DNA from 4 places in the Kitasatospora sp. NPDC088779 genome. Region 1 is predicted to be linked to each of the others. Evidence: riboswitches for the same ligand, from Rfam matches in the RefSeq annotation. Region 1 holds a riboswitch; each other region holds the start of a gene.
The links. A riboswitch is a leader RNA that binds a small molecule or an ion and turns the genes downstream of it on or off. The one in region 1 is predicted to bind cobalamin.
Positions count from the first base shown of each region.

Region 1 (3,271 bases):
CACCCGATGCGGCGGAGGACGGCCGGTTGGAGGCCGAGGCGATCGGCCCGGCGACCGGCTTGTCGCCGCCGCCCTTCGTCAGCAGCACCGCCCCGCCCGCGATCAGGCCGCCGACCAGGACGACCGCGACCGCCACGCCGAGGGCCCGCAGTCGGCGGCGGCGCTTGCCGTCCGCCGCGTTGCGGTCCGCCAGCGCCTCCCAGTTCGGCTCGGCGCGCTGCGGCGCCTGGGGCTGCGGGTACGACTGCGGATGCAGCTGGGGGTGTGCCTGGTGATGCGCCTGGGGGTTCGGCTGGGGATGCGGCTGGGGGTTCGGCTGCCACTGCGGCGGCAGCTGCTGCCCTGGCGGTCCCGGCTGCGGCAGCGGAGGCTGCCCCGGCGGACCGGGCTGCGCCACCGGCTGCGCGGGCGGCACCGGAGGCCCGTACGAGGCCGGCGGCGGCCCGAAGCCCCCGCTCGGCGGCAACACCGGACCGGGCACCACCGGCGGCTGCTGACCGTGCGCGTCCCCCGGCCCGGGGGGAGGCGTTCCCTGCGGACCCTGCCCGGGTGCGCCAGTTCCGTCGCTCACGCGCCCCCTCGCTTCGCTCGATGATCGCTTCGCGAAACGCGCCCCTCGGCGCTTCGCTCGCTCATGCGCCCAGATCGTAGGGCATGCCCGCGGCAACCGGTCCGCCCGGTGACCGTTCCGTATCGAAACCAGGACGCCGGGGCCCGGAATCAGGGCGCCGGGAGCCCGGAATCAGGGCGCCGGAAGCCCGGATCCGAGGCGCCCCAAGGCCACGACCCGCCCCCTCCCGGCACCACCGGTTATCGCTCCGACACACCGCGCCGTACTACATGTGGGGTCGCATCAGAGAGACACCACTAGATGTATGCTCAATCCTGCTGTCGATGCAGGGGAACCCGGTGCGAATCCGGGACTGCCCCGCAGCGGTGAGCGGGCGGCTACCAGTAGCCGCCCCGCGAGTCCGAGTACCTGCCGACGGTGTGCGCACGGGCCCTCCCGCAGAGGCCGCGCCAGCACGAGAACTACCTTCCGGGCCTCGCGGGCGGGCCGGGGACGCCACTGTCGCGCGACGCTTCCTGCGTACGTGCCGTGCTCCCCTGCCCCGAACGGCCCGGTACCCCCCGATCACCGCCGCCGATCGCCGCCAGGAGAGAGCGCCTTGACCACCGCTGCCTCAGCCACCCTGCCCGCCCAGGGCACCGGCCCCGCCCCCACCGACCCGACGGTCTCCGACCCCGGCGGCGCGCTCCTTCGGCTGCTCACCGACCGCAGCGTCGATCTCCCCCAGGTGGACCCCGGCCATGTCGCCGCCGCCGCGCTGCGCGGCCGCCACGCCGGCTCGGACTTCGCCGAGCTGCGCGGGCTGGCCGTGGACGCCGCCGCGTCGATGATCGCCGAGGACCCCCAGTACTCGAAGCTGGCCGCCCGGCTGCTCGCCCTGGAGATCGTCGACGAGGCGAACAGCCAGGGCTCGCGCTCCTTCGCCGCCTCGATCGCCGTCGGCCACGCCGAGGGCCTGATCGGCGACACCACCGCCGCCTTCGTCACCAAGCACGCCGCCGCCCTGGACGCGCTGATCGACGCGCACGGCGACGACCGCTTCGAGTACTTCGGCCTGCGCACCGTGCAGTCCCGCTACCTGCTGCGCCACCCGATCACCCGCAAGGTCATCGAGACCCCGCAGCACTTCCTGCTCCGCGTCGCCTGCGGCCTGGCGGTCGGCGACAGCGAGCAGTCGGTGCGCGAGGTCGCCGAGCTGTACGGCCTGATGAGCCGGCTGGAGTACCTGACCTCCTCGCCGACCCTGTTCAACTCCGGCACCCGGCACCCGCAGATGTCGAGCTGCTACCTGCTCGACTCCCCGCTGGACAACCTGGACTCGATCTACAACCGCTACGCGCAGATCGCCCGGCTGTCCAAGCACGCCGGCGGCATCGGCCTGTCCTACTCGCGCATCCGCTCGCGCGGCAGCCTGATCCGCGGCACCAACGGCAAGTCCAACGGCATCGTCCCGTTCCTGCGCACCCTCGACTCCTCGGTCGCCGCCGTCAACCAGGGCGGCCGCCGCAAGGGCGCGGCCTGCGTCTACCTGGAGACCTGGCACGCCGACATCGAGGAGTTCCTGGAGCTCCGCGACAACACCGGCGAGGAGGCGCGGCGCACCCACAACCTCAACCTGGCGCACTGGATCCCGGACGAGTTCATGCGCCGGGTCAACGCCAACGAGGACTGGTCGCTGTTCTCCCCCGCCGACGTGCCCGAGCTCGTCGACCTGTGGGGCTCCGACTTCGACGAGGCCTACCGCAAGGCCGAGCTGGCCGGCAAGGCCGTGCGCACCATCCCCGCGCAGACCCTGTACGCCCGGATGATGCGCACCCTGGCGCAGACCGGCAACGGCTGGATGACCTTCAAGGACGCCTCCAACCGCGCCGCCAACCAGACCGCGCTGCCCGGCCGCACGGTGCACTCCTCGAACCTGTGCACCGAGATCCTGGAGGTCACGGACGACTCCGAGACCGCCGTCTGCAACCTCGGCTCGGTCAACCTCGGCGCCCACGTCGCCCCGGGGGCCTCCGTCGACGACCTGCTCGGCGCCATGGACTGGGAGCGCCTCGACGCCACCGTCCGCACCGCCGTGACGTTCCTCGACCGCGTGGTGGACATCAACTTCTACCCGACCACCGAGGCCGGCACCTCCAACTCCCGCTGGCGCCCGGTCGGCCTCGGCGTGATGGGCCTCCAGGACGTCTTCTTCAAGCTGCGGATCGACTTCGACTCCGCCGAGGCCGCGCGACTGTCCACCCTCATCGCCGAGCGCATCATGCTCACCGCGTACGAGCGCTCCGCCGACCTGGCCGAGCAGCTGGGCCGCCACGAGGCCTACGGCGAGACCCGCGCCGCCCGCGGCGAGCTGCACATCGACCACTTCCCGACGGCCGCCCCGCAGTGGGCCGACCGCTGGACCGCGCTGCGCGCCCGCATCGCCGAGACCGGCCTGCGCAACTCGCTGCTGCTGGCCATCGCGCCGACCGCGACCATCGCGTCCATCGCCGGCGTCTACGAGTGCATCGAGCCGCAGGTCTCCAACCTGTTCAAGCGCGAGACGCTGTCCGGCGAGTTCCTCCAGGTCAACCCGTACCTGGTGCGCGAGCTCAAGGAGCTCGGCGTCTGGGACCAGCAGACCCGCGACGCCCTGCGCGAGGCCAACGGCTCCGTCCAGGAGCTGGGCTGGCTGCCCGCCGAGGTCCGCTCGCTGTACCG
Region 1 is NZ_JBFBHW010000010.1:42,198-45,468, reverse strand. It holds gene AB0P03_RS11705 (hypothetical protein) at 1-415, opposite strand, end outside; cobalamin riboswitch at 859-1,002, shown strand; gene AB0P03_RS11700 (ribonucleoside-diphosphate reductase subunit alpha) at 1,194-3,271, shown strand, end outside.

Region 2 (3,271 bases), on a different contig from region 1:
CAGGAGGGCGTGGCGCGGGCCGCAGACGAGACGGACGACATGCGGTACGACCAGGCCGAGGAACCCGATGACGCCGGTGTGGGCGACCAGGCACGCGGTTACCAGCGCGGCGGTGGCGACGAGGACCCAACGGGTGCGCTCGACGTGGACGCCGAGGGAGCGGGCGGCGGTCTCGCCGAACGCGAAGGCGTCCAGGTCGCGGGCCGAGGAGGCCAGGACCGTGACACCGGCCAGCGCGACCGCGGTCAGGAAGACGGCGGTGGGCCACCGCACGCCGGCGACCGAGCCCAGCGTCCACTCCATGACACCGCGCGCCGCGTTGCGGTCCCCGAGGACCAGCACGACGAACGAGGTGTAGGCCCCGCACATCTGTCCCACCGCGATGCCGGCGAGCACGGTCCGGGTGGTCGGTAGCGACCGGGTGCGCGCGCCGGCCAGTGCCAGGACGACGACGGCGGCTAGCAGGGCACCGGCGAAGGCCGCCGTGGACACCGCGCCGGTGCCCACGGCGCCGGACACGCCGACGCCGAGGACGATCACGGTGACCGCGCCGGCGGCGGCTCCGTCCGAGATCCCGAGCAGGAAGGGATCGGCCAGGTCGTTCCCGGTCAGCGTCTGCAACACCGCACCGCAGACCGCGAGGCCGGCGCCGGTGGCAGCCGCTCCCAGAACCCGGGGCAGCCGCAACTGCCAGACGATCTGGTCGTCCAGCAGCGTCACGTGCGGGTTGCCCAGCCCGAGACGGCGCACCACGACGTCGATCACCGTCCGGACCGGCTCGTGTTGCGAGCCCACGGCGAGGCCGAGGAGCACGGTGGCCAGGAGCAGGGCCGCACCGATGGCCAGGGCCGCCGTCGCGCGGCCCGGACCAGGGGGCCGCGCGACGGCGGGGTGGGGCGCGGTCATGAACCCGGGTGCAGTCGGCCCAGTCCCGCGGACACCCGGGCGGCACCGTCGGCGAGCAGCACGCCGGGAGTCGACTCCGAGAACGGCACCACCACGAAAGCCTTGCGCTGTACGGCGGTGAGCTTGCTCAGCACCGGGTCGTTCTCCAAGTAGTCGATCTTGGACTGGGCCGTGTCCCAGCCGGCGTCCGCGACCACGATGGCGTCCGGGTCCGCCGCGACGACCTTCTCCCAGCTCACGTTCTGCCAGCCACCGGACAGGTCCCCGAAGACGTTGCGGGCGCCCACGGCATCGAGAACGAGTTGAGGTCCGCCGTGGCCGGCCCCGACGAACGGCGCCTTGGTGTCCGAGTCGTACCACAGGACCTTCAAGCCCTTGCCCGCGGCCGTCGCCGTGAACTCGGCCAGCTGCTGCTCCTGTTGCTGCTGGATCGCGGCGGCCCGCTCCGTGACACCGAAGACCTTGGCGACGTCGTTCAGTTCGCCCCACACCGCCTGCCAGGTCGTCGGCGGCACCTGGCTCTTGTCCGAGCAGCCGAACGGGGACAGGTACGACGGGATGCCCTGGCCGCGCAGTTCCCCCCGGGTGCCCGCGACCTTGTCGGTGAACGCGCTGGAGTAGGAGGCGTACAGGAAGTCGGGACGGGCCGCGAGGAGCTTCTCCTTCGTCGGGTAGTCCTTGGAGAGCACCGGGACGGAGTCGTAGGCAGCCTTCCACTTCTCCGGGATGGAATCGTCGAGGTAGGCGGTACCGGCCATGCGGGACTGCAGGCCGAGGGCCAGGGCCACCTCGGTGGCACCCTCGTTGAGCGTCACCAGCCGGTCGGGCGGCGCGCCGACCGTCACGGTGGTCCCGCAATTGTCGACGCTGACCGGCGCGGCAGTTCCGGTCGTCCCGCCGGACGTGGTGGGCGCGGGGGCGCCCGTGCAAGCTCCGAGCATGCCGATGAACAGGAAGGCCGCGACCGCCCGGCCGACACGTATCGGACCTGTGGGACGTACGGAACATATGGAACGGAACGGATACGGCAGACCGCTGGGCACGTGTTCTCCAAAACCCTCGTGGAACATGTAGCGCCGTGGCCGGTCTCCTGGCTTCCGCATCAACGCGCCGCGGCCGACCTTCCCGGACGGCTCTTCCAACCCGCCCAGTGGCCCTGACCGCTGGAAAAGCCGGTCAGCGAGGGCCGCGGAACTCCGCGGCAACAGTGGCGAGGGCCGCACCGGACTCAGACCGGTTTCCCGTACACCACGGCGATGGCAAGGTATCAGGCGTGGTCAGGTCGGTGCTGGCCAGCCCGTGGGATGGTCGTCTGGACCGTTCCCGGGGTTGCGGGAGGGATCGGCCACGGGGCCCGGTCGGGGGTCTCAGGTGCGGGCGGCGGCGACGATCCAGTTCCTGAACTCGACGGCGTAGTGCCGCAGGTGGTGGTCCAGGACCTCGTCCGGGCACGTGACGGGGAAGTAGGGCGCCGCCACTCGGCCGGCGGGCGGAGACGCGGCTGGTCGTCGGCGTCGAGCGGATCGAGCACGCCGTCACCGACCCTGCTCGGCGGCGGAGGCACCGGGCCGTCGAAGGGGGCCCCGCGCACGCCCTCCCGCGGACCTGCGACGGGTGGTCAGGGGTGTGTTCCCCCACTTCGGGGGCAAGCGACGAGGCGGAGCGGCTCACCGAAAGGGTGTGTCGTGCCGGACAGAGCGCCACCCCTGGGGATAGTTCGTACATCACCAGCAATCACGCGGGCGACGGCCCGGCGGTCGTGCCCGCCCAGTGCCGGAGGAACGATGGACGACAAGCCGAGACGAAGGAGCAACGGCATGGCGAACGACCAGAACGACGCTACCGCGCGGCGCGACGAATCCCTCGCGGATCCGGTGGCAGGGCGGACAGGGTGGGACGAGGTCGACGCGCGGGCGGTGGACACCGTGCGGCTGCTGGCCGCCGACGCGGTGCAGAAGGTCGGCAACGGCCATCCGGGCACCGCGATGAGCCTGGCCCCACTGGCGTACCTGCTGTTCCAGAACGTCATGCGCCACGACCCCGGCGACGACCGGTGGCTGGGACGGGACCGCTTCGTGCTCTCCTGCGGCCACTCCAGCCTGACCCTCTACATCCAGCTCTACCTGGCCGGCTACGGCCTGGAACTCTCGGACCTGCAGGCCTACCGGACCTGGGGCTCCGCCACCCCCGGGCACCCCGAACACCGGCACACCCCCGGCGTGGAGATCACCACCGGCCCGCTGGGCCAGGGCCTGGCCAGCGCGGTGGGCATGGCGATGGCCGCCCGCCGCGAACGTGGTCTCCTCGACCCGGACGCCGAAGCGGGCACCAGCCCCTTCGACCATCACGTCTACGTGATCGCCTC
Region 2 is NZ_JBFBHW010000070.1:16,927-20,197, forward strand. It holds gene AB0P03_RS37515 (iron chelate uptake ABC transporter family permease subunit) at 1-906, opposite strand, end outside; gene AB0P03_RS37520 (ABC transporter substrate-binding protein) at 903-1,751, opposite strand; cobalamin riboswitch at 1,969-2,174, opposite strand; gene tkt (transketolase) at 2,724-3,271, shown strand, end outside.
Region 2: linked by a shared signal. The riboswitch ahead of AB0P03_RS37520 (ABC transporter substrate-binding protein) and the one ahead of AB0P03_RS11700 (ribonucleoside-diphosphate reductase subunit alpha) in region 1 are both predicted to bind cobalamin.

Region 3 (3,271 bases), on a different contig from region 1:
GGTGACGGTGCGGGTGCGGGTGTAGAAGCGGATCGAGTCCGGCCCGTGCTGGTTGAGGTCGCCGAACCCGGAGCGCTTCCAGCCGCCGAAGGTGTGGTACGCGACCGGCACGGGGATCGGCACGTTGACGCCGACCATGCCGGTGTTCACCCGGCGCGCGAAGTCCCGCGCCGTGTCGCCGTCCCGGGTGTAGACGGCCACGCCGTTGCCGAACTCGTGCTCGCTGGGCAGGCGCAGCGCCTCCTCGTAGTCGGCGGCGCGGAGCACGGTCAGGACGGGGCCGAAGATCTCCTCCCGGTAGATCCGCATGTCGGGAGTCACGCGGTCGAACAGCGAGGCGCCGAGGAAGTAGCCGCCCTCGTGCCCCTCCAGCCGGAAGTCCCGCCCGTCGACCACGAGTTCGGCGCCCTCCTCGACCCCGAGGTCCAGGTAGCCGCGGACCCGCTCCAGCGCGTCGGCGCCGACCAGCGGGCCGAAGTCCGCCGCCGGGTCGTCCGAGCGCCCGACCTTCAACGCGGCGATCCGCTCGACCAGTTTGGCCACCAGGGCGTCGGCGGTCTCCTCCCCCACCGGGACGGCCACCGAGATCGCCATGCAGCGCTCGCCGGCCGAGCCGTAGCCGGCGCCGATCAGCGCGTCCGCGGCCTGGTCGAGGTCGGCGTCCGGCATCACGACCAGGTGGTTCTTGGCACCGCCGAAGCACTGCGCCCGCTTCCCGTGCGCGGCGGCGGTGGCGTAGACGTACTGGGCGATCGGCGTGGAGCCGACGAACCCGACCGCCTGCACCCGCGGGTCCTCCAGCAGGGTGTCCACGGCCTCCTTGCCGCCGTTGACCACGTTCAGCACGCCCGGCGGCAGCCCGGCCTCCAGGAGCAGTTCGGCGAGGCGCAGCGGCACCGAGGGGTCGCGTTCCGAGGGCTTGAGGACGAAGGCGTTGCCGCAGGCGAGGGCGGGTGCGGCCTTCCAGAGCGGGATCATCACCGGGAAGTTGAACGGCGTGATGCCCGCGACCACGCCGAGCGGCTGGCGCATCGAGTACACGTCGATGCCGGTGCCCGCGTTGTCGCTGAACTCGCCCTTCAGCAGGTGCGGGATGCCGGCGGCGAACTCCACGACCTCCAGGCCGCGCTGGATGTCCCCGTGGGCATCGGCCACGGTCTTGCCGTGCTCGGCGGACAGCAGCCGGGCCAGCTCGTCCTTCTCCTGCTCGACGAGTTGGAGGAAGCGCAGCAGGACGCGGGCCCGCCGCTGCGGGTTCCACGCGGCCCACCCGGGCTGAGCCTGCGCGGCGTCGGCGATCACCGCCTCGACCTCGGCCCGGCTGGCCAGCGGCACCCGGGCCTGCACCCGGCCGGTGTTGGGGTCGTACACGTCGCCGAAGCGACCGGAGGTGCCGGCGGTGGGCTTGCCGGCGACGAAGTGGGTCAGTTCTCGGACCATCGGGTTCCTTCTCTCGACAGGGTGGGGAGAGGAGGAGGATCGGAGGCCGCCGCGGGTCGGCGGGCACACGGTGGTGCGCCCCGCGGCACGGGCGTGCGGCGGCGGAACGGAACGTCAGGGCGTCGGGGCCCCGGCGGCCGTCGGCACGGGACGACCAGGAGCGGCAGTGGAGCGGGAGCAGCCCGGAGTCATGCGTGTCGTCTCCATCCTCGTGGAAAACACGGAACACCCGCGGCCGGTATCCTGACTCCCGGATCACCGCACGCCCCCAGGCCTTCCCGGCTGGCTGCCAGTGGCCTTCGTCTGCGAGGACGAACTCCCCGGTCACAGTGGCGGGACCGTGCCGGACTCACACCGGCTTCCCTGACACCGCGGACCTGCCGTCGACCATATAGTTGGACGTCCTAGTAAGTCCAGAGGCCCGCACGCGCGTTGCGCCATCGGGTTTCCGCCGCGCCGAGCCCTGCCCGACGCCGGTCACCGCGCAGCCGCGTAACCGCGTAACCGCCCACCATTCGCAGGCCACCCCCTTGCCGGAACGTTCCGGCATGGCTAGATTCTTCACCACGCCAGCAAAGCTGACTGAACTTTCAGTTATACCGCAGGGCCGCGTCGGCACCAGAGAACAGAAGGAACACCCATGACCACGTCCACCACCACCGGCCGCACGGCCGCCGGAGGCCCCGCCTCCCGCACCTGCCGGACGTCCCGCCGGCAGACGAGGACGGTCCGCCCGTGACCTCGTACGCCGTCCTCACCTCCTTCGGCTCCCCGCTCGGCTCCCCCGGCCGCACCAGGCCGGCCGAACGCGCGCCGCTGCGCGTCGGGCTCGTGCAGATGCGCTGGCACACCGACCCGGCCGAGCACGACGCCCGGCTGCGCGAGGGCGTGGCACTCGCCGCCGCGCAGGGCGCGACGATGGTGTGCCTGCCCGAGCTGACCCGCAGTCCCTACTTCTGCAACACCGACGACCCGATGGGGGAGGGCGCCGCCCGCCACCTGGAGGACGTCGAGACGGGGCCCACCACCCGCCTCGCCGCCGAACTCGCCGCCGAACTCGGCATCAGCGTCCACGCCTCCCTGTACGAGCGCGCCGAGGACGGCGGCCTCGGCTACAACACGGCCGTCTGCGTGGACCGCGACGGCACCCTCGTCGCCAGAACCCGGAAGAACCACATCCCGGCCTTCCCCGGCTACCGCGAGGACCTGTGCTTCCGCCCCGGCGACAGCGGGTTCCCCGTCCTGGCCCACCAGGGCGCCGCCTTCGGCTTCCCCACCTGCTGGGACGAGTGGTTCCCCGAACTCGCCCGCGCCTACGCGCTCGGCGGCGCCGAAGTCCTCGTCCACCCCACCGCCATCGGCTCCGAGGTGGACCTCCCGGACTTCGACACCCGGCCCATGTGGGAGCACGCCATCAGCGCCAACGGCCTCGCCAACGCGCTGTTCATGATCGTGCCCAACCGGATCGGGACGGAGGGCCGGTCCACCTTCTACGGCTCGTCGTTCATCTCCGACCCGTACGGCCGGATCCTGCTCCGCGCCCCGCGCGACCGGCCCGCCGTCCTCGTCGCCGACCTCGACCTCGACCAGTGCCGGGACTGGCGGGAGTTCGGCCTCCTGCGCACCCGCCGCCCCGAGCTGTACGCCCCGCTGACCGCGACGAGCCGCACCGACGCCTGACCGGACGCCCCGGCGCACCCACGCCGGGGCGTCCCGCCGCCACGAGTCGACGTGCCGGGACTGACGCCAACTACCTTTTCCAGTAGCGTAGTTGACGTGACCGACGCGCCGACCTCAGGTGGTGGCCGTCGGAGCGGGCGAAGCCGCACCG
Region 3 is NZ_JBFBHW010000019.1:127,009-130,279, reverse strand. It holds gene AB0P03_RS20200 (CoA-acylating methylmalonate-semialdehyde dehydrogenase) at 1-1,440, opposite strand, end outside; cobalamin riboswitch at 1,656-1,847, opposite strand; gene AB0P03_RS20195 (nitrilase-related carbon-nitrogen hydrolase) at 2,176-3,120, shown strand; gene AB0P03_RS20190 (hypothetical protein) at 3,235-3,271, opposite strand, start outside.
Region 3: linked by a shared signal. The riboswitch ahead of AB0P03_RS20200 (CoA-acylating methylmalonate-semialdehyde dehydrogenase) and the one ahead of AB0P03_RS11700 (ribonucleoside-diphosphate reductase subunit alpha) in region 1 are both predicted to bind cobalamin.

Region 4 (3,271 bases), on a different contig from region 1:
CCGCGGTGGAACCCGTCGACGCTGAGCGCCGTCGGGCCCGCCGCGGTGGCCCGCTACTTCGCCCCGCTCGGCGACCGGGAACTCGGCCTGGCCCCCGCCACACCCCTGGAGCGCTGGTGACCCACCGCAACGGAGTCAACGGATTCAACGGAGTCATCGGATTCATCGGCCTCGGCAACATGGGCGGCCCGATGGCCGCCAACCTCGCCGAGGCCGGGCACACCGTGACCGGCTACGACCTGGCACCCGAGGCGCTGCGGCGGGCGGAGGAGGGCGGCGTCCGTCCGGCGCGGTCCGCGACCGAGGCGGTGCGGGAGGCCGACGTCGTCATCAGCATGCTGCCGGCCGGCCGGCACGTGCTGGCCGCCTACGCGGACCTGCTGCCCGCCGCCCGCCCGGGAACGCTCTTCGTCGACTGCTCCACGATCGACGTCGCGGACGCCCGGGCGGCGCACGACCTGGCCGTGACCGCCGGGCACCGGGCGGTGGACGCGCCGGTCTCCGGCGGGGTGGTCGGTGCCACGGCCGCGAGCCTCACCTTCATGGTCGGAGCCGCCGAGCCGGACTTCGAGGCGGCTCGACCGGTGCTGGAGGCGATGGGCCGCAAGGTCGTGCACTGCGGATCCCCCGGAGCGGGGCAGGCCGCGAAGATCTGCAACAACATGATCCTGGGCATCTCGATGATCGCGGTCAGCGAGGCCTTCGTGCTCGGAGAGAGCCTCGGGCTCAGCCACCAGGCCCTCTACGACGTCGCCTCGACCGCCTCCGGCCAGTGCTGGGCGCTCACCACCAACTGCCCCGTCCCCGGGCCGGTGCCGACCAGCCCGGCCAACCGCGACTACGCGGCCGGGTTCGCCGCCGCCCTGATGGCCAAGGACCTCGGACTCGCCGCCGGGGCCGCCGACGCCGCGGGCCTGCCCACGGACCTCGGACGCAGGGCGGCACAGCTGTACGCGGACTTCGCTCAGGCCGACAGCGGCGCCGGCCTGGACTTCTCGGCGATCATCACCACCCTGCGGGAGGACGGCAAGTGACCGGCTACGAGACGATCCTGGTCGAGCGCAAGGGCCGGGTGGGGCTGATCACGCTCGACCGGCCCAAGGCGCTGAACGCGCTCAACACCCTGCTGATGAACGAAGTCGTGCAGGCGGCAACGGAGTTCGACCGTGACCCGGAGATCGGCGCGCTGGTGATCACCGGCTCCGAGAAGGCCTTCGCGGCCGGCGCCGACATCAAGGAGATGCAGTCGCTCGACTTCGTCGACGCCTACCTCGGCGACTGGTTCGCCGCCTGGGACCGCTTCGCCGCGCTGCGCAAGCCGGTGGTGGCGGCGGTGGCGGGCTACGCGCTGGGCGGCGGCTGCGAGCTGGCGATGCTGTGCGACGTCCTCCTGGCGGCGGACACCGCGAAGTTCGGGCAGCCGGAGATCAAGCTCGGCGTGATCCCCGGCATCGGCGGCTCGCAGCGGCTGACCCGGGCGGTCGGCAAGGCGAAGGCGATGGAACTCTGTCTGACCGGCCGGATGATGGGCGCCGAGGAGGCCGAGCGGGCCGGCCTGGTCTCCCGCATCGTCCCGGCGGGCCAACTGCAGGCCGAGGCCCTGGCGGTGGCCGAGACGATCGCGGCGATGTCCACCCCGGCGGCCGTCATGCTCAAGGAGAGCGTCAACCGCTCGTACGAGACCACGCTCGCCGAGGGCGTGCGCTTCGAACGGCGACTGTTCCACGCCACGTTCGCCACGGCGGACCAGAAGGAGGGCATGGCGGCCTTCGCCGAGAAGCGCCCACCGGAGTTCCTTCACCGCTGACGGTCCGAGCGGTTCGCGGCGCGATGCGGCGGACGATCCCTTGACCGGGACTTCTCCGTCTCGCCATGATGGGCCGTCATGTTGTGACTCCGCCGCTGGGGGAAGTCCGGTTCGAATCCGGCGCTGACCCGCAACGGTAGGCCGCCGATCCGATGTCGGCGGCGAGCCCGAGTACCCGGCGGCGGAGGTGTGTCGTCCCCTCCTCCCGTCGTGGTCTGCGGGCCGGAGCTCCGAGGGCTGCCCGGCTTGTTGCCGCCGTCCTCCGGGCCCCTGCGCGCGGGCCCGGAAAGGCCCACCGTGTCCTCGTTCCGACGCCCCCTGCGCCTCTTCGCGATACCCGCGCTCGCCCTCGCCACCGTCCTCCCGGCGGCCGCTGCCGCCCACGCGGCACCTGCCGCCGCGACTTCGTCCCCGACGGTCCGCCCCGACGCCGCCGCGGGCGGCTGGCTCGCCCGCCAACTCGTCGACGGCGACCACTTCGAGTCCGTCTTCAACGGGACCGCCTACCCCGACCAGGGCCTGACCATCGACGCCGTGCTGGCTTTCGCCGCCTCGCACAGCTCCGACCAGGCCGCTGCGAAGGCCACCGCCTGGCTGGCCAAGCCCGAGGTCATCAGCGGCTACCTCGGCGACGGCATCACCGAGGCCTACGCGGGCGCGACCGCCAAGCTGCTGCTCGCCGTCGAGGTGCGCGGCGGGAACCCGACGGCCTTCGGCGGCGTCGACCTGCCGGCCCGCCTGCGCTCGCTCCAGACCGCCGAGGGCCGGTTCTCCGACCGCTCGCAGTGGGGCGACTACAGCAACGCCTTCGGCCAGTCCCTGGCCGTGATCGCCCTGCACCGCACGGCCGGTGGGGCCCCGGCGACGGCCGTCGACTTCCTCGCCAACAGCCAGTGCGCGGACGGCGGGTACCCGGTCGCCTTCGGCCAGGCCACCTGCGCCAGCGACCCGGACGCCACCGCGCTCGCCGCCCAGGCCCTCGCCGCGACCGGCCGCACCGCCAAGGCCGACGCCGGACTCGGCTGGCTGACCGCCCACCAGAACGCCGACGGCGGCTTCTCGGCCGCCGGGGCCGCCGCGTCCAACGCCAACACCACCGGCCTCGCCACGCAAGCGCTGCTGGCCGGCGGACGCTTCGGGGCCGGCCTCAAGGGCTGGAGCAGCCTGGTCAAGCTCCAGCAGGGCTGCGCCACGGACCCGGGCGTGCGCGGGGCGGTCGCCTACGACGCGACCGGCTTCAACCCGGCCACCGGAGCCCGGGCCACGGCGCAGGCCGTCCTCGGCCTCGCGGGCACCCCGCTGGCCACCCTCTCCGCCGCCGGTGGCCGCCCGGACGCGCCCGTGCCGGCCTGCCCGGCGACCACCCGCTGACCCCGCGAGGAGAGCTCCGATGACCGACACCATGGCGCCCGCGTGCCCGGCCCGCCGCACCCTCGGGTCGATCGCCGCCGCCGCTGCCCTCAC
Region 4 is NZ_JBFBHW010000019.1:132,440-135,710, forward strand. It holds gene AB0P03_RS20210 (enoyl-CoA hydratase/isomerase family protein) at 1-120, shown strand, start outside; gene mmsB (3-hydroxyisobutyrate dehydrogenase) at 117-1,034, shown strand; gene AB0P03_RS20220 (enoyl-CoA hydratase) at 1,031-1,807, shown strand; cobalamin riboswitch at 1,884-2,005, shown strand; gene AB0P03_RS20225 (peptidase) at 2,105-3,178, shown strand; gene AB0P03_RS20230 (flagellar hook-length control protein FliK) at 3,198-3,271, shown strand, end outside.
Region 4: linked by a shared signal. The riboswitch ahead of AB0P03_RS20225 (peptidase) and the one ahead of AB0P03_RS11700 (ribonucleoside-diphosphate reductase subunit alpha) in region 1 are both predicted to bind cobalamin.